Regions from separate parts of the Stenotrophomonas sp. 05N423 genome, predicted to be linked through region 2. Evidence: predicted binding sites of a transcription regulator. Region 2 holds the regulator's gene; the other holds the start of a gene.
The links. Region 2 encodes FliA, which starts transcription of late flagellar genes. Its sites were predicted from a motif close to TAAAGTTTNNCNNNCNNNGGCCGATAA; they were not measured.
Positions count from the first base shown of each region.

Region 1: a site for FliA is predicted at 6,680-6,706, ahead of AC1DGW_RS07765 (GGDEF domain-containing protein). Genes of this name have one in related genera too.

Region 1 covers NZ_JBFTMV010000003.1:287,241-298,736, forward strand. The annotation lists gene pdhA (pyruvate dehydrogenase (acetyl-transferring) E1 component subunit alpha) at 1-608, shown strand, start outside; gene AC1DGW_RS07725 (alpha-ketoacid dehydrogenase subunit beta) at 601-1,677, shown strand; gene AC1DGW_RS07730 (SH3 domain-containing protein) at 1,679-2,029, shown strand; gene AC1DGW_RS07735 (dihydrolipoamide acetyltransferase family protein) at 2,031-3,380, shown strand; gene AC1DGW_RS07740 (hypothetical protein) at 3,725-4,063, shown strand; gene AC1DGW_RS07745 (DUF998 domain-containing protein) at 4,095-4,727, shown strand; gene AC1DGW_RS07750 (VOC family protein) at 4,758-5,144, shown strand; gene AC1DGW_RS07755 (SDR family NAD(P)-dependent oxidoreductase) at 5,198-5,956, shown strand; gene AC1DGW_RS07760 (Rossmann-fold NAD(P)-binding domain-containing protein) at 6,023-6,655, opposite strand; gene AC1DGW_RS07765 (GGDEF domain-containing protein) at 6,766-8,328, shown strand; gene AC1DGW_RS07770 (M16 family metallopeptidase) at 8,413-11,160, opposite strand.
Region 2 covers NZ_JBFTMV010000012.1:89,071-100,566, forward strand. The annotation lists gene AC1DGW_RS16030 (flagellar biosynthetic protein FliQ) at 83-352, shown strand; gene fliR (flagellar biosynthetic protein FliR) at 361-1,152, shown strand; gene AC1DGW_RS16040 (putative bifunctional diguanylate cyclase/phosphodiesterase) at 1,325-3,409, shown strand; gene flhB (flagellar biosynthesis protein FlhB) at 3,547-4,677, shown strand; gene flhA (flagellar biosynthesis protein FlhA) at 4,674-6,782, shown strand; gene flhF (flagellar biosynthesis protein FlhF) at 6,933-8,633, shown strand; gene AC1DGW_RS16060 (MinD/ParA family protein) at 8,620-9,504, shown strand; gene AC1DGW_RS16065 (RNA polymerase sigma factor FliA) at 9,501-10,247, shown strand; gene cheY (chemotaxis response regulator CheY) at 10,261-10,653, shown strand; gene AC1DGW_RS16075 (protein phosphatase CheZ) at 10,653-11,276, shown strand; gene AC1DGW_RS16080 (chemotaxis protein CheA) at 11,281-11,496, shown strand, end outside.

The sequences.
Region 1 (11,496 bases), on a different contig from region 2:
TGACCGTGTGCGGCGACGGCGGCAGTTCCAAGACCGACTTCTACGCCGCGGTGAACTCGGCCGGCGCCTACCAGCTGCCGCTGATCCTGTGCGTGGTCAACAACGGCTGGGCGATCTCGGTGCCGCGCGCTGCCCAGACCGGCGCCGAAACCCTGGCCCAGAAGGGCCTGGCTGGCGGCCTGTTCTGCCTGCAGGTGGACGGCAACGACCTGATCGCGGTGCTGGCGGCGATGGAGCAGGCGCGCGAGCGCGCCCTGTCCGGCCAGGGCGGCACGGTGCTGGAGTTCCTCACCTACCGCCTGTCCGACCACACCACCGCCGACGACGCGCGTCGCTACCGCGACGATGCCGAGGTCAAGGCCGCGTGGCTGAAGGAGCCGCTGATCCGCCTGCGCAAATACCTGACCGCGCAGGGCGTGTGGAACGAGGAAGAAGAAAAGAACTGGATCGCCGAATGCGGCGCGCGCGTGGACGAGGAGGTCAATGCCTACCTCAACTGCCCGGTGCAGCCGGTGGAAGCCATGTTCGACTACCTGTACGCCGACCCGCCGCCGGACCTGCTGGCCCAGCGCGCCGCCGCCATCGCCCTGGAGCAGCGCCATGGATGACATGAAGCGCAGCACTGGCGCGCACGCCGGCCACGAACCCGTCAGCGACCACGGCGCCGCAGGCGCCAGCGGAGAAACCACCATGACCGCCACTCCCATCACCCTGATCGAAGCCGTGACCCAGGCGCTGGCATGGGAGATGGAGCACGACCCGTCGGTGCTGGTGCTGGGCGAGGACGTGGGCGTCAATGGCGGCGTGTTCCGCGCCACCGCCGGCCTGCAGCAGCAGTTCGGCGCGCAGCGCGTGCTCGACACCCCGCTGGACGAGACCACCATCGCCGGCCTCACCGTCGGCCTGGCCGCGCAGGGCATGAAGCCGGTAGCCGAGGCCCAGTTCGACGGCTTCGTCTACCCGATGGTCGACCACATCATCTGCCACGCCGCGCGCCTGCGTAACCGCACCCGCGGCCGCCTGCACTGCCCGATGGTGCTGCGCGTGCCGTGGGGTGGCGGCATCCGCGCGCCGGAACACCACAGCGAGGCCAACGAAGCCATCTTCACCAACGTGCCGGGCCTGCGCGTGGTGCTGCCGTCCAGCCCGCAGCGCGCCTACGGCCTGCTGCTGGCCGCGATCCGCGAGCCGGATCCGGTGATCTACATGGAGCCCAAGCGCATCTACCGCCAGTACAAGGAAGTGGTCGCCAACGACGGCGAGGCGCTGCCGCTGGACGTGTGCTTCGTGCTGCGCGACGGCACCGACGTGACCCTGGTGACCTGGGGCGCGCAGGTAAAGGAAGCGCTGGAAGCGGCCGACAAGCTGGCTGGCGAGGGCATCAGCGCCGAAGTCATCGACGTGGCCACGCTGCGCCCGCTGGACTTCGCCACCATCGCCGAATCGGTGGCCAAGACCGGCCGCTGCGTGATCGTGCAGGAAGCGCCCAAGACCGCCGGTTTCGGCGCCGAGATCGCCGCGCGCCTGGCCGAGGAGTCGATGTACGACCTGCTCGCGCCGGTCGAACGCGTCACCGGCTACGACACCCACATCCCGCTGTTCCGCCTGGAAATGAAGTACCTGCCGAGCGTGGAGCGGATCGTGGCGGCAGCCAGGCGCGCGGTGGCGGCGGGCTGACATGCGCGCGCGACTGCTCAGCGCCTACCGCAGCCAGTACCCGGTGCCGTTGCGTTTCCGTGCCGGCGAGATCGTCCAGCTCGGCGTGCGCGACGAGGAATGGCCGGACTTCGCCTGGGTACGCACCGCCGACAACCGCGCCGGCTGGGCGCCGGTGGCGTGGCTGCGCGTGCTCGACGACGGCCGCGCCGAGGCGCTGCGCGACTACACCGCGCAGGAGCTGGACGTGGACAGCGGCGAAATGGTGCGACTGCATCACGAACACGGTGGCTGGTGGTGGGCCGAACGCGCCAACGGCGCGCTCGGCTGGCTGCCGGCACGCGACCTGGAACTACTGGAAGAAACCCCCTGAAATGAGCCAGACCAAGAATTTCAACCTGCCCGACCTGGGCGAAGGCCTGCCGGACGCAACCATCGTGGAGTGGTTCGTCAAGGAAGGCGATGTGATCAAGCTGGACGAGCCGCTGGTGTCGATGGAGACCGCCAAGGCCGTGGTGGAAGTGCCCTCGCCGGTCTCCGGCAAGGTGCTGAAGCTGGCCGGCGCCGCCGGCGACATCGTGGTGACCGGGCACATGCTGGCCCAGTTCGAGATCGACCCGAACCTGCCGCAACGCGCCGAAGGCCAGGACACCGGCCATCACCACGGCACGCCCGCTCCGGCCGCACCGGCACCGGCACCCGCGGCGGCTCCCGCCCCGGCACCGGCCGCCGCCGAACGTGCCGACGAAGGCACCGTGGTCGGCGCGATGGTCAGCTCCAATGCCGTGCACACCGAACAGGCCGTGGCCGTGGGCGGCGTCAAGGCGGTGCCGGCGGTGCGCGCGATGGCGCGCAAGCTCGGCGTGGACCTGGCGCTGGTGCGCGCCACCGGCGCCGATGGCGCGGTGACGATGAACGACGTCAAGCAGGCCGCCGCTGCAGGCACCGCGCGTATCGGCTCGGCGCCCGCCGCCGCGCCGCAGGCGGCCGCCGCACCGGCACCGGCCGTGCGCGTGGAAGCCGCGCGCACGCCGCTGTCAGCCGCCGGCAAGCCGATGCGCACCGCTCCGCCGGGCGTGGTCGCCAAGGGCCAGCCGGAACCGCTCAAGGGCGTGCGCCGCAACATGGCGCGGGTGATGGCCGATGCGCACAGCAAGGTCGTGCCGACCACGCTGACCGACGACGCCGACATCCATGCGTGGGCGCCGGGCAACGACATGACCTCGCGCCTGGTGCGCGGGATCGTGGCGGCCTGCCAGGCGGTGCCGGCGATGAACTCCTGGTTCGACGGCGACAACCTCACCCGCACCCTGCACGCGCAGGTGGACATCGGTATCGCCGTGGACACCGACGACGGCCTGTTCGTGCCGGCGCTGCGCAACGCCGACATGCTCGACGCGCGCGGCGTGCGCGAAGGCATCAACCGCCTGCGCCAGCAGGTGGAAGACCGCAGCATCGCGCCGTCGGAACTGAGCGGCTACACCATCAGCCTGTCCAACTTCGGCATGTTCGCCGGCCGCTACGCCACCCCGGTGGTGGTGCCGCCGTGCGTGGCCATCGTCGCCGCCGGCCGCGCCCGCTTCCAGGTGACGCCGGTGATGGGCGGCGTGGAAACCCACAAGGTCATCCCGCTGTCGGTCACCTTCGACCACCGCGCCTGCACCGGCGGCGAGGCCGCACGCTTCCTGCGCGTGCTGATCGACGACCTGGCCCGGCCGAACTGACCGCCGCACGGCAACCGTTTTGCAGCAAGACTTGAGCCCGCAGCGATGCGGGCTTTTTTTGTTGCCGCCCTCCCTGGCGGCAACCCTGCGGGCCATCGACAAGCGATGTCAGGAATCGCTCCAGGCGATTCCTTTGTTGCCGCCCTCCCTGGCGGCAACCCTGCGGGCCATCGACAAGCGATGTCGGGAATCGCTCCAGGCGATTCCTTTTTTGCCGCGCTCCGCGGTGGCGGTCTTCGTGTCGCCGGCCCGGGGCTGCCGGGAAGCGCATCGATTGAAACTCCGGCCATCGCGGCGAAGCCCGGTCGAGCTACGATGCGGAATCGTCTCTACCCAATACCGCCATGACCCATTGGATCTGCCCGGACTGCAGGGAAAGCAACGAAGACGGTTTCGAGCAATGCTGGAAATGCGGCACGCGCGCCGACGGCAGCGCGGACCCGGCCTTCCGGCCCGACAACGCCGATCCGCTGGCCTGGCCGCCGCGCCTGCTCCACTGCCTGCGTTGCCCCGGCACGCCCATGGTGTTCGCCGGCCGCAAGCGCTTCCATGAGGGCTCGCAGGCCATGCCGTTCCTGCTTGGCGGCATCGGCGAGCTGCTGGTGAACCGCGAGGAATTCGACCTGCACGCCTGTCCGTCCTGTGGCAAGGTCGAACTGTTTCTTGCCAACGCCCCGCGCTGATCCGGCGCAACCCTCGCACCCGGAAGCCGCCATGCACCATCCCCGCCGGATCGTCGTGCTGTTCGCCCTGGTCTACCTCGGCATGCTGTTCGGCGGCGCGCTGCTCAAGCCTGGCTATTCGCACCTGACGCAGTACATCAGCGAACTGGGCGCCAGCGGCAGCACGCATGCACGGCTGATCAGCCTGGCTGGTTTCGTCCCGGTGGGGCTGATCGCGGCCTGGCTGCTGGTGGCCACCGCGCGCTTCGCGCCGGTCGGCGGCGCCAGCCGGTTCGGCTACTGGCTGCTGCTGTGCGAGCCGCTGGCCTGGATCGGCTCGGCACTGGCGCCCTGCGATCTCGGCTGCCCGACGGGCGGCAGCGCCAGCCAGCAGCTGCATACCCTGCTGGGCGTGTTCACGTACGGCGGAACCGCACTGGGCCTGCTGCTGTTGGCGACCGCGCCACGCCTGCGCATCGGCTTCCGCCTGCTGTGGATCGCGCTGGCGGTGACATGGCTGCTGCTGTTCGTGCTGATGGCAGCACCGGAACTGCAGCCCTGGCGCGGCCTGCTGCAACGGCTGGCCGAGTGGCTGGTCTACGGCGCCCTGTGCGGCGCCGCATGGCACCTTGGCGCACCGGCCCGTGCAACGGCGTCCACGCGCGCTTCCCCGACGCGGGCCTAGGCTCGCCGTTCCCACCGCAGGAGCGCTCCCATGGCCCATCGCAGCCGTCTGGCCGGCTTCATCATCGATTGCCAGGACACCGACAGCGACACCGCCGCCACGTTCTGGAGCGCCGCGCTCGGGCTGCCGTCCCGCCCCGCCGAGACCGACGCCGATGGCGCGCAGTACGCCGAACTGCTCGGCGCGCCCGGCGGCCTGCACGTGGAAGTGCAGCGCGTCGGCCACCCCTCGCGCGTGCACCTGGATATCGAGGCCGACGACATCGATGCCGAAGCCGACCGGCTCGAAGCCCTGGGCGCACGCCGCATCGGCTTCGTCAAGCGCTGGTGGGTGATGGAAGCGCCCACCGGCCACCGTTTCTGCGTGGTGCGCATGCACCATCCCGACCAGGGGCAGCCCGCCAACGCCTGGGAATGAGCGCGGGTCGTTGCGGCGACAATGTCCGCCTTTCCCTCCGACGGAGTCCGAGAATGTCCCTTCCCGACCTGGCCGGTGCCCGTGTCCTGATCGCCGGCGGCAGCCGCGGCATCGGCCTGGCCATTGCCGGCGCATTCGCCCGGCAGGGCGCGCGGCTGGGCCTGTGCGCGCGGGGTGCCGACGGCCTGCGGCGCGCGCAGGAAACGCTGGAAGCCGGCGGCGCCCATGTACACGTGCAGGCCTGCGACCTGGCCGATCCGGCGCAGATCGAAGCCTGGGTCGACGCGGCCGCCACCGCGCTGGGCGGCATCGACATCGTCGTCAACAACGCCTCGGGGTTCGGCAACGGCAACGACGACGCCAGCTGGCAGGCCGGCTTCGACGTCGACCTGATGGCCGCCGTGCGCACCAACCGTTTCGCGCTGCCGCACCTGCGGCGCAGCGCGGCACCGGCCATCCTCAACGTCAGCTCGATCAACGGCCGCGTGCCGACACCGCGCGCGGCCGCCTATTCCACCGCCAAGGCGGCGCTGGACTACTACACCGTCACCCTGGCCACCGAACTGGCGCGCGAGCGCATCCGCGTCAATGCCATCGCCCCCGGCTCCATCGCGTTTCCCGGCGGGCTGTGGGAGCAGCGCCGCACGTCCGAGCCGGCGCTGTACGAACGCATCCGCGACCGGATTCCGTTCGGCGGCTTCGGCGATGCCGACGACGTGGCTGCGGCCGCGGTGTTCCTGTGTTCGCCCGCTGCCCGCTGGATCACCGGGCAGGTGCTGGCGGTGGATGGCGGCCAGTCGCTGCCGGCCTGAGCGCATCCCGCGCCGGGGGCAGCCGACAGGCGTCGCAGCCGCCACTGGCCCGCCCTCGCGCCGCGCCTACGCCAGCAGTGCCGAACCTATCACCTGCACGCCCGGCCGCGGCGCCAGCGCCGCTTCGACCAGCGCATCGGCGATATGCCCGGCCGGGTTGATGCGCCACGCGCGCGGCAGCACCGGCGCCAATGCCCCCAGTACCCGTGCGGCGGCACGCTCGCCGGGGCGCGGTTCGGCGCGCTCGCCGCCGATCAGCCCCGGCCGCACCAGCGCCAGCGACGCGAATTCCAGCATGCGCAGGTCCTGCTCCAGTTCGCCCTTGACCCGGTTGTAGAAGAACGGCGAGCCCGGATTGGCGCCCATCGCCGAGTTCAAGGCGAAGACCGTGCAGCCATGGGCGCGCACGGCGCGCGCGATGGCCAGCGGATAGCCGTGGTCGATGCGCTGGAAGGCCTGGCGCGAGCCGGCCTGCTTCAGGGTCGAACCCAGCGCGCAGATCGCCGCGTCCACCTGCCACCAGGGCACCTCCGCCGGCAGGCGGTCGAAGTCCAGCAGCGGACTGAGCAGGCGCGGATCCTGCAAGGCCAACGCCCTGCGCCCCGGTGCGACGACGGCCGTGCAGCGCGCGTCGGCCAGCAACCGCTGCAGCACCTGTGATCCGACCAGTCCGGTGGCCCCGGCCAGCAATACGCGCATCCCGTTCCTCCTTCGCCCGGCTGTTCAAGCCGGCTCCTGCCATGCCGATAATGGGGGCATCGATCCCCGCCCGCGGCCCGGCCGCGCCTCCCGCCCGGAACCGCCCCGCGATGGCCGACAGCACCGACACACCGCCCCCCAAGCCTGCCGGACTGGGGCGCATCCTGTCACGCCGCCAGGCCATGGCCGAGGCACCGGCATCCGCCCCCGGCACACCTGCACCCGCACCGACGGGCGCGTCCCACGGCCACGGCGCGGCGCCGCTGCAACGGATGTTCACCCACGCGCATGCGCCGGAAGCGCTGCTGCACGCCTTCGCCCAGGGCATGTCCAGCCTGCCCGGCGAACTGGGCGACCTCGGCCGCCTGCTGCAGAGCGCCTACGACCGCCAGGAGTGGGAACGTTACGGTCGCCTGCTTCGCCAGCTGATCGACAAGTACATCCGCACCATCGAACTGGAACCCGCACACGCCGGCAACAGCGAGGCCGAGCGCCTGCGCGACATGTTGCGCAACACCCTCGGCGCGGTGCTGTCCAGCCTGCTGCAGCAGGCGCCGGAGCTGGAAACCCAGGCCCGGCGCATGGGCGAGGAACTGCGCGGCTGGCAGTCCGGGCAATCGCTGGAGCCGGTGGAGCAGCACCTGCGCGAACTCTGCCACCAGGTCGGCGTGCGCAACGACGTGCTGCACGAACAGCACGACCTGCTGCTGAACCTGTTCGACCTGCTGCTGCAGAACATCGCCGAGCTGATCGATGGCGGCAGCTGGCTGCATGGCCAGATCGGCAACGTGCGGCAGATGCTCGTCGGGCCGCTGGACCGCACCTCGCTGGAGCGCACCCGCAATGACCTGCGCGAGGTGATCTACCGGCAGGGCGTGCTCAAGCAGGGCCTCGAGGAATCCAAGGCGGCGATGCGCGACCTGATGGTCGATTTCGTCGAGCAGGTGGACGGCATGGCCTCGGAGACCGGCGAGTACCACGACCGCATCGCCAGTTACGCGGTCGCCGTGCGCCAGGCGCGCAGCCTCGCCGACCTCGGCCAGTTGCTGCAGAACGTGCTGCAGGACACCGCCCGCCTGCAGTCGCAGGCCCTGCGCGCGCGCGACCGCCTGGCCAGCGCGCGCGCCGAAGCGCTGGCCGCCGAACAGCGCGTGCAGCAGCTCGAACGCGAGCTGGAGGAAGCCGGCAGCCAGCTGCGTACCGATCCGCTGACCGGCGCCCTGAACCGGCGCGGGCTGCAGGAACTACTCGCCGACGCGATGGGCGGCGCGCAGGCGCAGCTCAGCATCGCCATGCTGGACCTGGACCATTTCAGCCAGACCAATGCCGACTACGGCCATGCCGGCGGCGACCACGCATTGCGCCACCTGGTGGCCACCGCGCAGACGCGCCTGGGCAGCCACGGCCAGGTCGCGCGCCTGGGCGGCGACGAATTCGTTCTGGTCCTGCCCGGCATGCCGCAGGACCAGGCCGACGCACAGCTGCGGCGCCTGCAGGAAGCCCTCGCCCACCGCCCGTTCCTGCACGAAGGCCAGCGCGTGCACGTCCGCTTCAGCGCCGGCATCGCGCAATGGCGCCCGGGCGAATCCGCCGACGCCCTGCTGCAGCGCGCCGACCGCGCGCTCTACGCGGCCAAGCAGGCCGGTCGCGACCGGGTGGGCAACGCCGACTAGCACCGGCGTCGGCGCTGCCCGGGCCGATACGGGCGCGCATGCATCGATACGACCGGGGCGGCACGCGGCCGCCCCGGCATCCGCTTACTTGAAGTCGCCGGCCACGAACACGCTCAGGCTGTCCGGCTTGAGGTGCCTGCGGATGGCGGCGTTGACCTGCTCGACCGTCAGCGCCTGGTAGGCCGCATCGCGCTCGATCACGAACGACATGGTGCGGTCGTAGTCGAGCAGGCCCTGCAGCAGGCCGGCCACCGCGGCATCGCTGGCGCGCGACTGTTCGCGCTGCACGATGCGCGCGGCGACGGCATCGCGCACTTCCTGCGCAGTCACGCCATCGGCGACCAGCCGCGCCAGTTCCTCGCGCAATGCGGTCTCGACCTTGCCCATGTTCTCCGGCGCGGCGATGGCCTGCACGGTGAGGCTGCCGTTGTCGTCGCGGCCGATGCGGCTGTCATCCGCGCGCAGGCCGGCGCTCACGCCGTAGCTCAGGCCTTCGCGCTGGCGGATGCGGTCGGCCAGGCGCGACTTGAGCGGGTCGCCGCCCAGGATGTCCACGGCGATGCTCAGCGCCGGCATGTCGGCGTCGGCCACGTTGAGCGATACGTTCTGCCGCGCCAGCAGCACCGCGTTGGGCTTGTCCGGCGTGGTGAAGCTTTCGCGGTGCGCGGCGCGCGGCTGGTAACGGGTGGCGATGGGCGCATACGGCACCGGCGACTTCCAGCCGGCGAACAGTTCCTGCAGCTGCGTCTTCACCGCTTCGGGATCGAAGTCGCCCACCACGCTGATCTGGCCGCTGGCGGTACCGTAGAAATCACGGTGCCAGGCGCGCAGGTCTTCCAGCTTCAGCGCCTTGAGCTTGGCCAGGGACTCGTCGAGCGAATCGGCATGCAACGGATGGCCCACCGGCCACGGATCGAAGTACGTCGCCATCGCCATCGACGCCTGCATGCCCGGCTCCTTGCGCTGCGCCTCGATGCCGGTGATGGTCTGCAGGCGCAGCTGCTCGAACTGGTCCTGCGGGAAGTCCGGCTGGCGCAGCACCTGCGCGGCCAGCGCCAGCGCCTCGGCCAGGGTTTCGCGCTTGCCGGCAAGGTGGATCTGCGCGCCCTGCAGGCTGCCGCTGATCGACGCCGCGGTCTTGAGCGCATCGAAACGGGCGACCAACTGCTCGTAACTCTGCCCTGCGGCGCCCCGCAGCAGCATCGAGCCCACCCATTGCGCGGCGGTGTCGCGCCCGGTGACCGCCTGTTCGTTGCCGAAATCGAAACTGGCATTGACCGTGACCGTCTGCCCGCGGGTCCGGCGCGGCAGCAGCGACACCTTCAGGCCATCGCCCAGCGTGAACGTCTGCGTGCGCGCGGCGATGTTCTGCGGCGTCGCCTCGAACGTCTCGCCCGCTTCCACCGCCGCCCGGCCAGTGTAGCCGTCGACCACGCTGGCGATCGCCGGCGCGGCGGGAACCTCGGCGCGGTCCGGCGCGTCGGTGGGCACGAACCGGCCGAGCGTGCGGTTGCTCGGCTTCAGGTAGGCCGCGGCCACCCGGTTGACGTCCGCGGCCGTCACCCTGGCGATGGCATCGCGCTGCACGAACAGCAGGCGCCAATCGCCGGCCGCCTGGTACTCCGACAACGCCATCGCCACCGCGTTGACGTTGTTGAGCAGGTTTTCCTGGTCGTTGGCGATGCGCTGTTTCGCCGCGTCCACCTCCTCCTCGGTCACCGGCCGGGCCACGACGGCCTCGGCCTGCCGGAGCAGCTCGGCCTCGGCCTTGCCGGCGTCGCCGTCCTTGGGCAACACCGCGATCACGTTGAACAGCCCCGGATCGCGCATGCTCCCGCTGCCGGCCCCCGCACCCGCCGCCAGCTTGGTTTCCACCAGCACCTTGTGCAGGCGCCCGCTGGGTGTATGCCCGAGCACGTTGCCCAGCACCGCCAGCGCCGCGCTGTCGGCCTGCGCCAGCGCCGGCACGTGGTAGGTGGCGGCCACCAGCGACAGGTCGCCAGTGCGGCGCACCGTCACCTCGCGCTCGCCGTCCTGTGTCGGCTCGACGGTATGGAACGCCGGCAGCACGCGCGCCGGTTTCTTCAGCGGCCCGAAATGCGCGGCGACGCGCGCCAGCGCCTTGTCGGCGTCGATGCGGCCGGCCACGATCAGCAGCGCGTTGTCCGGCTGGTACCAGGTGCGGTAGAACGCCTGCAGGTTGCCGATCGGCACGTTCTCCACGTCCGAACGCGCGCCGATGGGCAGGTTGGCGTAGTTGTGCCAGTCGTAGGCGACCGAGCGCATGCGCTTCATCAGCACGCCGGCGGGATTGTTGTCGCCGGCTTCCATCTCGTTGCGGACGACGGTCATCTCGCTATCCAGGTCGGCCTTGGCGACGTTGGAATTGATCATGCGGTCCGCTTCCAGCGCCAGCAGCCAGTCCAGCGTGTCGTCGTTGGCCGGGAATGAAGCGAAATAGTTGGTGCGGTCCAGCGAGGTGGTGGCGTTCTTGTTCACCCCGCGCTGCTGCATCTCGCCGGGGATGTCCGGGTGCCTGGGCGTGCCCTTGAACAGCAGGTGCTCCAGCAGGTGCGCCATGCCGGTCTCGCCGTAGTTCTCCTGCATCGAGCCCACGCCATAGACCAGGTTGACGGTGACGGTGGGCTTGCTCGCATCGGGGAACAGCAGCACCCGCAGGCCGTTTGGCAGGCGGTACTCGCAGATGCCCTCGACGCACGGCCCGGCCGTCACGGCGCGCGGCAGCGCCGGAGGCCCGCCCGTGGCGTACGCCGCCGGCATCAACGCGAACGAGAGCGCTACGCCCAGGGCGCAGGAAGACAGCTTCAGCATCATTTCCCCTTGTCTGATGATCGATACAACACGCCGGCATCCATCCGGGTCGGCACGCACGACACGGCATCCATGCGCCGCGAATCCAGGGATTTGAGCCGGAATACATGCGTGCATGCAACTGTCAGAGCTGACAGCGACGCATCCACCCTTCTCGGTGCGACCAGCGGAATCGCAGACAGGACATCCGGCCCCCTGCACGCTCCATCCCCCCATCACCGTGCGCAATGAGCACATGGCGCACGGACATATCCGGATCTATCGAGTGATCCGCGCCGACAAAACCGCCCGGATCTCCACGCCCCCATCCGCGCAGTCATGCTCTGCTTCGACCAT
Region 2 (11,496 bases):
AGTCTCCGTAACCGCCGACGACAAGCAACAGCAACGTCGGAAACCTTGCCCCCTCTGGCACCAACCTTGCATCCACCCCGGCATGAGTCCCGAACTTGCCCTTACCGAACTGCGCGGCGGCCTCGTCGCCACCCTCTGGATCGCCGGCCCGCTGCTGATCATCGTCCTGGTGGTCGGCGTGGTGATGGGCATCATCCAGGCCGCCACCCAGCTCAACGAGCCGACCATCGCCTTCATCGCCAAGGCCGCGGCGCTGACCGCGGCGCTGTTCGCGCTGGGCAGCCTGCTGCTCGGCCACCTGGTGGAATTCACCACCTTGCTGTTCCAGCGCATTCCGCATCTGATCGGCTAGGCCAGACCATGGATCCGATCACCCGGATGATGATCGACGGCCAGCAGGCCTTCGCCATCATCGGCACCACGCTGTGGGTCATGCTGCGCATCGGCGCGATGCTGATGGCCATGCCGATGATCGGCACCCGCGCGGTGCCGGCGCGGGTGCGGGCCATGCTCGCCGTCGCGCTGTCGGTGGCACTGGCGCCGGTGCTGCCGCCGGTCCCCGTATGGAACGGCTTCGACGCGGCCACGGTGCTGGGCATCGCCCGCGAACTGGCGGTCGGGGTGAGCATCGGCTTCCTGCTGCGGCTGATCTTCGAGGCCGGCGCGATGGCCGGCGAACTGGTCGCACAGGGCACCGGCCTGGCGTTCGCGCAGATGAGCGATCCGCTGCGCGGCGGCAGCTCCGGCGTGGTCGGGCAATGGTTCTACCTGCTGTTCGGCCTGCTGTTCTTCACCAGCAACGGGCACCTGGCGCTGATCTCGCTGCTGGTGGACAGCTACAAGGCCTTGCCGATCGGCACCGCGCTGCCCGACCCGCACGCGATGGCGGCGCTGGCCCCGACCCTGTTCCTGCAGGTGTTCCGCGGCGCGCTCACGCTGGCGCTGCCGCTGACCGTGGCGATGCTGGCGGTGAACCTGGCCTTCGGCGCGCTGGCGCGGGCCGCGCCGGCGCTGCACCCGATGCAGCTGGGCCTGCCGGTATCGCTGCTGCTGGGGCTGTTCATGCTGACCCTGCTGGCCGGGGAAATGACCGCCCCGGTGCAGCGCCTGTTCGACAGCGCGTTCGACGCCGCGCGGCAGGTGACGTCGTGATGCCGGGCACATCCGCCGCGTTCACCACGGGATCTGCCCGGCGATGCTATTGCTTGCCGCGGACAGGCCCGGGATAGTCGCCGGTATGCGCGCCGGCAGGCAATCGCCGGGCGCACTCGGGCAACGCGCCGCTCCGGATGCGTGGTGCATGGAATGGGGAAGGGAGAGGGCGATGCTTGCAGGAAGCTACAACCCGTTGTTCGTCGTGCTGTCGGTCCTGGTCGCGATGCTGGCCTCGTTCACTGCGCTGGACATGGCTTCGCGCGTGTCGGCGTCGCGCCATTCCGGCGCGACGATCGGCTGGCTGCTGGCCGGCGGCATCGCCATGGGCGCCGGCATCTGGTCGATGCACTTCGTCGGCATGCTCGCCTTCCGCCTGCCGATCCCGCTCGGCTACGACCTCGGGCTGACCGTCGAATCGCTGCTGGTCGCCATCGCCGCCTCGCTGTTCGCCCTGTGGCTGGTTTCGCGCCCCACCCTGCCGCACCCGCGGTTGGCGCTGGGCGCGCTGCTGATGGGCCTGGGCATCGCCTGGATGCACTACGTGGGGATGGCCGCGCTGCGCATGCAGCCGGCCATCGACTACGACCCGCTGCGTTTCGCGCTTTCGATCCTGATCGCCGTGGCCGCCTCGTGGAGCGCGCTCTACATCGCCTTCCGCATGCGCGCGGCGGAGAAGGCGCTGCCGCAGCGCCTGGCCGCCGCCGCGGTGATGGGCCTGGCCATCGTCGGCATGCATTACACCGGCATGGCCGCGGCGCGTTTCCCGGCCGGTTCGGTCTGCGCCGCGGCGACCAGCGGCGGGATCAGCGTCGAATGGCTGGCGGCCTGCGTGGTGATGCTCACCGTGGCGGTGATGGCGGTGGTGCTGGTCATCTCGCTGTTCGAGCAGCGCATGCAGGCGCGCCTGCTGCACCTGCGCAACTCGACGCTGTCGGCGTCGCTGGACGACGCGCGCAAGGAACTGTTCCATGCCAGCCGCCACGATTCGCTGACCGGCCTGCCCAACCGCCAGCTCTCGCACGACCGCATCGAACAGCTGTTGCAGCGCTGCGACACGGAAGGCGTGGCCTGCGCGGTGATGACCCTGGACCTGGACGAATTCCGCCACATCAACAGCGCGTTCGGCCCGCAGGCCGGCGACGCGGTGATGGTCGACGTGGCCGAGCAGCTGCGCCGGCTGCTGCCGGACGGCGGCCTGGTCGGCCGTCTCGGCGGCGACCAGTACGTGATCGCGCTGCCGCTGGCAGGCGACGCCACCGCCGCGCCGCTGGCCGAGCGCATCCTCATCGCGCTCAACGCGGTGCGCGTGGGCGGGCGCGACATGCGCGTCACCGGCAGCCTGGGCCTGGCCCTGTATCCGGCGCATGCCGGTTCGGCCGCGCAGCTGGTGGTGCATGCCGAGACCGCCACCCGCCACGCCAAGCTGGCCGGCCGCAATACCCACGCACAGTTCGCCGAATGGATGAACGCCGACGCCGAGCAGGACCAGCGCCTGCTGGAAGACCTGCGCAAGGCCATCGGCACGCCCCAGCTGACCCTGCATTACCAGCCGCGGGTGCACGCCGACAGCGACCGCGTCACCGGCGCCGAAGCGCTGATCCGCTGGCGCCATCCCGTGCACGGGCCCGTGCCCAGCGAGCGCGTCATCCGCCTGGCCGAACAGAACGGGCTGATGGATGCGATCGGCCTGTGGGTGCTGGATGAGGCATGCCGGCAGATCCGCTGCTGGCACGACGCCGGCCATGCCGGCTGGCAGGTGTCGGTGAATCTGTCAGGCCTGCAGCTGGATTCCCCGCGCCTGGTCGAGGACGTGAAACAGGCCCTGCAGCGCAACGAACTTGAACCCTCGCGCCTGGTGCTGGAAGTCAGCGAAAACGCGGTCACCCGCGACGCCGACGCCGCGGTCGGCGTGCTGCGCGCCATCGCCGCGCTGGGCGTGGGCATCTCGATCGACGACTTCGGCACCGGCTTCTCCAGCCTGCTGCAGCTGCGGCGGCTGCCGGCCACCGAGATCAAGATCGACCGTGCCTTCGTGGTGGCGCTGGAAGACAGCGACGAGGACGTGGTGGTGGTCTCGGCCATCGTGGCGCTGGGCCACGCGCTGAACATGGAAGTCGTCGCCAAGGGCATCGAGACCTCGGGCCAGCGCACCTACGCCGAGCGCCTGGGCTGCGACCACCTGCAGGGCTACCAGCTGGGGCGCCCGGTCGGCGCCGAAAGTTTCATGCGCCTGTACGGCAGCGGCGGCTTCTGACCCCTGCAAGCGGCGGGAAGCGGTAACCGGGCGGGTGATCCGCCCTGCCGCGCATTCCGGGCTCCCATCAAGCGCCGCCAGGCCGCTGGCCTGCTTCTTGCACGGCCCGATGCCGAGCCCAGCATCCGCGCCAGGTCATGGCTGAGAACGAAGACGGCACCGAAAAAACCGAACAACCTACCGGCAAACGCCTGCGCGACGCCCGCGAGAAGGGCGACATCCCGCGTTCGCGCGAACTGGCCACCGCTGCGGTGTTCGGTACCGGCGTGATCGCCGTTACCACCCTGTCCGGCGTGATCGGCGGCAACGCGCGCGCCTGGATGCGGGACGCGCTGGCCCCCGACCCGGGCCTGCTCGAGACCCCGGACGCGCTGTTCGGCTATGCCGGGATGCTGCTGCTCCGGCTGCTGCTGGCGACCTGGCCGCTGCTGCTGGTGTGCCTGCTCGCCAGCTTCATCTCGCCGCTGCTGATGGGCGGGCTGCGGGTGTCGTCCAAGGCGCTGATGCCCGACCTGAACCGCTTGAACCCGATGAACGGGCTCAAGCGCACCTACGGCCCGCAGTCGCTGGCCGAACTGGCCAAGTCGCTGCTGCGCGTGCTGTTCGTCGGCACCGCCGCCGGCCTGTGCATCTGGCACGGCTTCGGCGCCCTGCGCGCCCTGCCGCAGATGCCGCTGGAACGGGCGGTCCTGGACGGGCTCGGCTTCACCCTGCGGCTGCTGCTGGCCACGGCCGGGGCGATGGCGCTGCTGGCGGCTCTCGATGCCCCCTACCAGTACTGGAACTGGCTGCGCAAACTGAAGATGACCCGCGAAGAGGTCAAGCGCGAGATGAAGGAAAGCGAGGGCAGCCCCGAGGTCAAGGGCCGCATACGGCAGATGCAGATGCAGCTGTCGCAGCGGCGGATGATGGAGGCCGTGCCCAGCGCCGACGTGATCGTGGTCAACCCGACCCACTACGCGGTCGCGCTCAAGTACGAGGCCGGGCGCATGAACGCGCCGACCGTGGTCGCCCGCGGTGTGGACGAACTGGCCCTGCGCATCCGCCAGGTGGCCGACGGCAACCGCGTGGCCATCGTCTCGGCGCCGCCGCTGGCACGCGCCTTGTATAGGGAAAGCCAACTCGGCAAGGAAATCCCCGTGAGACTGTATTCGGCCGTCGCCCAGATCCTGTCCTACGTCTACCAGCTGCGCGCCTGGCGCAGCGGGCCGATGCCGCAGCAGCCGGCCATCGACATCGACGAATTCGGCAAGGGAGCCCGCCCATGAGCGCCCAGCCCATGCCGGCCACCGCGCGCCGCCTGCTGGACATGATCCGCCAGGGATTCGGCGCGCCGCTGATCGTGCTGGCGCTGCTGGCGATGGTGGTGGTGCCGCTGGCCGCGCCGGTGCTCGACGCGCTGTTCACCTTCAACATCGCCATCTCGCTGATGGTGCTGCTGGCGGTGGTGTACGTGAAGCGGCCGCTGGATTTCACCATCTTCCCGATCGTGCTGCTGATCACCACCATGCTGCGGCTGGCGCTGAACGTGGCCTCCACCCGCGTCATCCTGCTCAATGGCCAGAACGGCCACGAGGCCGCCGGCAAGGTCATCGCCTCGTTCGGCGAGTTCGTGATCGGCGGCAACTACGCCGTCGGCATCGTGGTGTTCGCGATCCTGACCATCATCAACTTCGTGGTCATCACCAAGGGCGCCGGGCGCGTGTCGGAAGTGACCGCGCGCTTCATCCTCGACGCCATGCCCGGCAAGCAGATGGCGATCGACGCCGACCTCAACGCCGGCCTGCTGACCCGCGAGGAGGCCAAGGCCCGGCGCGAGGAAGTGCGCGAGGAAGCCGACTTCTACGGCGCGATGGACGGCGCCAGCAAGTTCATCCGCGGCGACGCCATCGCCGGCATCCTGATCCTGTTCATCAACCTGCTCGGCGGTCTGGCGGTGGGCGTGCTCCAGCACGGCATGCCGTTCGCCGACGCCGCCTCCACCTACACCCTGCTGTCCATCGGCGACGGCCTGGTGGCGCAGCTGCCGGCGCTGCTGGTATCCAGCGCGGTGGCGATGCTGGTGACCCGCGCCTCGCGCGCCCAGGACATGAGCCAGGCGATGATGGGCCAGGTGTTCGGCCAGTACCGCGCCCTGGCGATTGCTGCCGCCATCATCGGCCTGGTCGGCCTGGTGCCGGGCATGCCCAACCTGGCCTTCCTGATCCTGGCCTCGATCCTCGGTTTCCTGGCCTGGAAGCTGTGGAAGCGCGAACAGGCCAACGCCGAGAAGCCCGGCACCGAGGCCGGCGCCGCCGCGCCGGGCGAGATTCCCGGCCTGCACTCCTCGCAGCCGGCGCCGACCGCCGAGCTCAGCTGGGACGAGCTGCGCCCGGTCGATCCGCTGGGCCTGGAGGTCGGCTACCGGTTGATCCCGCTGGTGGACAAGACCCAGGGCGGCGAACTGATGGCGCGCATCAAGGGCGTGCGCCGCAAGCTCACCCAGGATGTCGGCTTCCTGATTCCCTCGGTGCACATCCGCGACAATCTCGAACTGTCGGCCACCACCTACCGGGTGCTGATCCACGGCGTGCCGGTGAGCAGCGCCGAGATCCACCCCGACCGCGAGCTGGCGCTGGACCCCGGCAGCGCGATGGGCCAGCTGGACGGCATTCCCGGCAAGGACCCGGCCTTCGGCCTGGACGCCACCTGGATCCAGCCGCACCAGCGCGCCCACGCCGAATCGCTGGGCTACACCGTGGTCGATCCGGCCACGGTGGTGGCCACCCACCTCTCGCACCTGATCCGCGAGCACGCGCCGGAACTGCTCGGCCACGAGGAAGTGCAGCAGCTGCTGGCGACCCTGGCCAAGAGCGCGCCCAAGCTGGTCGAGGACCTGACCCCGAAGGCGCTGCCGATCTCGGTGGTGGCGCGGGTGCTGCAGAACCTGCTGATCGAGCGCATCCCGATCCGCCAGCTGCGCAAGATCGCCGAGGCGCTGGTGGAGAACGCCCCGCTCACCCAGGATCCGGCCGCGCTGACCGCGGCGGTGCGCAACGCGCTGGGCCGTTTCATCGTGCAGGAAATCGCCGGCATGTCGCCGGAACTGCCGGTGTTCACCCTGAACCCGCAACTGGAACGGGTCTTGCAGGAATCCACGCAGGGCAACGGTGCCGCACTGGAACCCGGTCTCGCCGAGCGTCTCCACCAGAGTCTTGCCGAATGCGTCGGCAAGCAGGAGGCGCGCAACGAGCCGGCCGTGGTGCTGGTACCGGGTCCGGTCCGCGCTGCCCTCGCACGGATGGTCCGCCACAGCGTCCCCTCGCTGTCGGTGCTGGCCTACAGCGAGGTCCCGGAAGACAAGCGCCTGAAGCTGGTCGGCACGATCAGCTGAGGTCCGCCTGGAAGCCGGCGGCGTCAAAGAACGGACACCTGATCGGCCACCGCCACAAACGAAGGACGAGGAGCACGCACCGCCATGCACGACACCGCCAACGCCACTGCTCCCACGTCGCACCCGCACACGAATTCCCGGTACTCCAGCATGAAGATCAAACGTTTCGTCGCCGCCGACATGCGCACCGCCATGAACCTGGTGCGCAAGGAACATGGCCCCGATGCCGTCATCCTGTCCAATCGCCGGATCGAGGAAGGCGTCGAGATCGTGGCGGCCGCCCACTACGACGAGACCGCCGTGCAGCGCGCCCTGGAAGCCGCCCGCCCGGCGCCGCCGCCGGCACCCAGGCCGCGCAGCGCCGCCGAGGCGATCATCGCCGCGGTGACCCGCCGCAGGACTCCGGAGCCGGAACCGGTGGTGGCCACCGCCTCGGCCGTGGCCGCCCTCGCCCGCTCGGCGGTCGGCGCCACCGGCCGCTCCATCGACAGCAGCGTCGAACTGGCCCCGGGCAGCCGTTTCTCCTCGCTGCTCAAGCCGCAGCCCAGGCCTGCCGCCGAGCGCATGCCCGAGCTTCCGGAACAGATCTTCGCGACCTTCCCGGCCGCGCTGGACGACACCCCGGTGGTGCCGGCGTTCCGCCCCGAGGGCTTCGCCGTGGCCGAGCCGGCACCGGTCGCCCCGGCGCCGGTCAACCGCGCCCGCTTCCTGATCGATCCGCCGCTGGAGGAACCGGTCGCCGTGGCACCCGTGCCGGCCCCGCGGGTCGAGCCGGCAATGGCGCCCCCTGCCCTGTTTGAAATGGCCCCGCCCCGCCAGATGCCGGTCGAACCGATCGTGCCCGTCGCTCCGGCCGCTGCCGCGACCGTCAATGTTCCGGCGCCCGAGCCGGAAGCCGTTGTCGCCGCGGCCGCGCTGAGCGTGGTCGCCGCGGTGCCGCGTGACGACCGCCAGCTCGCCGAGCTGCGCCAGGAAGTGGCCGGCATGCGCCAGCTGATCGAGCGCGAGATGAACCGCTTCACCGATGAGCGCCTGCGCGGCAGCCCGGTGCGCGCCAACGCGCTGGACCTGATGGACGAGTACGGCTTCGATGCCGGCCTGGCCCGCGACGTGGCGGTGCAGATGCCGGCGGAAACCGACCCGGCGCGGGCCCGCGGACTGATGCTGGGCCTGATCTCCAGGAAGCTGCCGATCGCCCCGGTCGATCCGATCGAAGCCGGCGGCGTGATCGCCCTGGTCGGCCCGACCGGCGCCGGCAAGACCACCACCATCGCCAAGCTGGCCTCGCGCTTCGCCGAGGCCCACGCCGCCCGCGACGTCGCCCTGGTCACCACCGACACCCAGCGCATCGGCGCGCGCGAGCAGCTGTACGGCTTCGGCCGCCAGCTCGGCATCGCCGTGCACGAGGCCAGCAGCGGCACCAACCTCAACCAGCTGCTGGAGCGCCTGGCCGACTACAAGCTGGTGCTGATCGACACCGCCGGGCTGGGCCAGCGCGACCGCGCCCTGACCGCCCAGCTGCAGTGGCTGCGCGCCGCCGGCCAGATCCGCACCCTGCTGGTGCTGCCGGCCAATACCAGCTTCCAGGACATGGACGAGGTGGTCCGCCGCTTCGGTGCGGCCAACCCGCAGGGCCTGGTGCTGACCAAGCTGGACGAGACCGGCCGCTTCGGTTCGGCCCTTTCGGTGGCCGTGGATCACCGTTTGCCGATCACATGGGTGACGGACGGGCAGGATGTGCCGGAAGATCTGCACCGGGCCTCGGCGGCCAATCTCGTGCTTCGCCTTGAAGATTTGCGCCGCGCGGCCGATATGCCCTGCAACCCGGAGTTGAACCATGCCGTCGCGTGAGTACGCCAAGCTGACCAATGCCTTCCCGCTGTCGGCCACCCGCCGCCAGCCCGCAGGCCCCGTGCGCACCATCGCGGTGACCGGCGGCAAGGGCGGCGTGGGCAAGACCAACGTCTCGGCCAATCTGGCCGTGGCGCTGGCCGGCATGGGCAAGCGCACGCTGCTGCTGGACGCCGACCTGGGCCTGGCCAACATCGACGTCATCCTCGGCCTGCAGCCCAAGCACACCCTGGCCGACCTGGTCGCCGGGCGCTGCTCGCTGGAGGACGTCATCATCGAGGGCCCCGACGGCCTGCTGGTGGTGCCGGCCGCGTCCGGCCGCCGGCACATGGCCGAGCTGCAGCCGGCCGAGCACGTCGGCCTGGTCAACGTGTTCTCCGAGCTGGAACGCGACCTGGACGTGATGATCATCGACACCGCGGCCGGCATCACCGACAGCGTGCTGACCTTCTGCCAGGCCGCGCAGGACACCGTGGTGGTGGTCTGCGACGAGCCGGCTTCGATCACCGACGCCTACGCCCTGATCAAGGTGCTCTCGCGCGAGCGCGGGGTGGACCGCATCCAGGTCGTGGCCAACATGGTGCGCGACCCCAACGAAGGCCGCGTGCTGTACGAGAAGCTGGTGCGGGTGTGCGAGAAGTTCCTGGCCGACGTCTCGCTCAATTACCTGGGCTGCGTGCCGCAGGACGACTGGCTGCGCCTGTCGGTGCAGCGCCAGCAGCCGGTGGTGAAGCTGTACCCGTCGGCGCCGGCCGCGCTGGCGCTGCAGGAAATCGCCCGCCGCACCGCCCGCTGGCAGGCGCCGACCGAGCCGCGTGGCGGCGTCGAATTCTTCCTGGAGCGCATCATCCAGCGCGGGGTGGCGACATGAACCCCGCCGCCCATTACCGCGAAGTGCAACGCGCCAGCGCCAACGACTGCATCGCCCGCCATTCGGACCTGGTGCGGCGCATCGCCCACCACCTGGCGGCGCGCCTGCCGGCCAGCGTCGAGATCGACGACCTGATCCAGGCCGGCATGATGGGCCTGATCGAAGCCTCGCGCAGTTACGACGCCGAACAGGGCGCCTCGTTCGAGACCTACGCCTCGATCCGCATCCGCGGCTCGATGATCGACGAGATCCGCCGTGGCGACTGGGTGCCGCGTTCGGTGCACCGGCGCGCCCGCGACGCCGCCGCCACCATCCGCCGCATCGAGCAGACCACCGGCCGCGCCGCCAGCGCGACCGAGGTGGCCGAGGCGATGGAGATGCCGCTGCCCGAATACCTGCGGCTGATCGAGGACGCCGCGCGCGGCCAGGTGCTGAGCCTGGAGTCGCGCATCGAGGACCAGGGCGAGCTCGATACCCCGGCCACCGGCGGCCCGACCCCGCAGCAGGTGCTCGAGCGCAGCCAGTTCGGCGAGGAACTGGGCAAGGCCATCGGCCAGCTGCCCGACCGCGAACAGCTGGTGCTGTCGCTGTACTACGAGCAGGAACTGAACCTGAAGGAGATCGGCGCCGTGCTCGGGGTGAGCGAGTCGCGCGTCTGCCAGATCCACGGCCAGGCCATGCTGCGCCTGCGCGGCCGGCTGAAGATTTTCGAGGCGGCCGACGCCGGCCTCGTCGAACCATGAAGAGGAACACCTTTTGAACAAGAACATGCGGATCCTGATCGTCGACGATTTCTCGACCATGCGGCGCATCGTCAAGAACCTGCTGGGCGACCTGGGCTTCACCAACACCGCCGAGGCCGAAGACGGGCATGCCGCGCTGGCGCTGTTGAACAGCCAGCCGTTCGACTTCGTGGTCACCGACTGGAACATGCCGGTGATGACCGGCATCGAACTGCTCAAGGCGATCCGCGCCGATGCCAAACTCAAGACCCTGCCGGTGCTGATGGTCACCGCCGAGGCCAAGCGCGAGCAGATCATCGAGGCCGCGCAGAACGGCGTGAACGGCTACATCATCAAGCCGTTCACCGCGCAGACCCTGGAAGAGAAACTGGGCAAGATCTTCGAGCGGCTGGGAGCGAGCGCCTGATGGGCACGCCCGGCGAAACCCTGAGCGGGAAATCGGCCTTGGTGCAACGCCTGCAGGATGCGCTGGCGGCGCTGGAAAGCGGCGACGAGAGCGGCCTGCGCCGGGAAATCGATGCGCTGGCGGCGCTGCGCACGCAGCCGATGATGGCCGGCCTGGGCCGGCTTGCGCGCGAGCTGGGCCAGGCGCTGGGCGAACTGCCGACGGTACCCACCGAGGCCGGCGAACTGGACGACGCCTGCGCGCGCCTGGACCACGTGGTCGAGATGACCGAGAAAGCCACCCACCGCACCCTGGACCTGGCCGAGCAGTGCCGCGAGCTGGTCACCGGCCTGCGCGAGGGCAGCCTGCCGACGGTCGAACACGAACAGGCGCTGGACCGCATCCGCCACAACCTCACCGAAATCGCCCTGACCCAGAGCTACCAGGACCTGACCGGGCAGATCATCCGCCGCGTGGTCGGCATCGTGCGCCGCGTGCACGAAGGCTTCGGCGCGCTCGGCCTGCCGCCGCCGGAGGAAGAGGCGCGCAACAGCGGCCTTGCCGGTCCGGCGCTGGAAGGCATCGACCGCCACGCCGTCAGCCAGGACGACGCCGACGACCTGCTCTCCGACCTGGGGCTGTGACGCCATGAGCGCCTTCGCCGACGACATCGCCGCCGATTTCATCCTCGAGGCCCAGGAAATCCTGGATCGCCTCGGCGAACAGCTGGTCGCGCTGGAGCAGTCGCCCCGCGACAACGACCAGCTCAACGCGGTGTTCCGCGGCTTCCACACGCTCAAGGGCGGTGCCGGCTTCCTGGGCATCAACGCGATGGTCGAGCTGTGTCACGCCGCCGAGGAAACC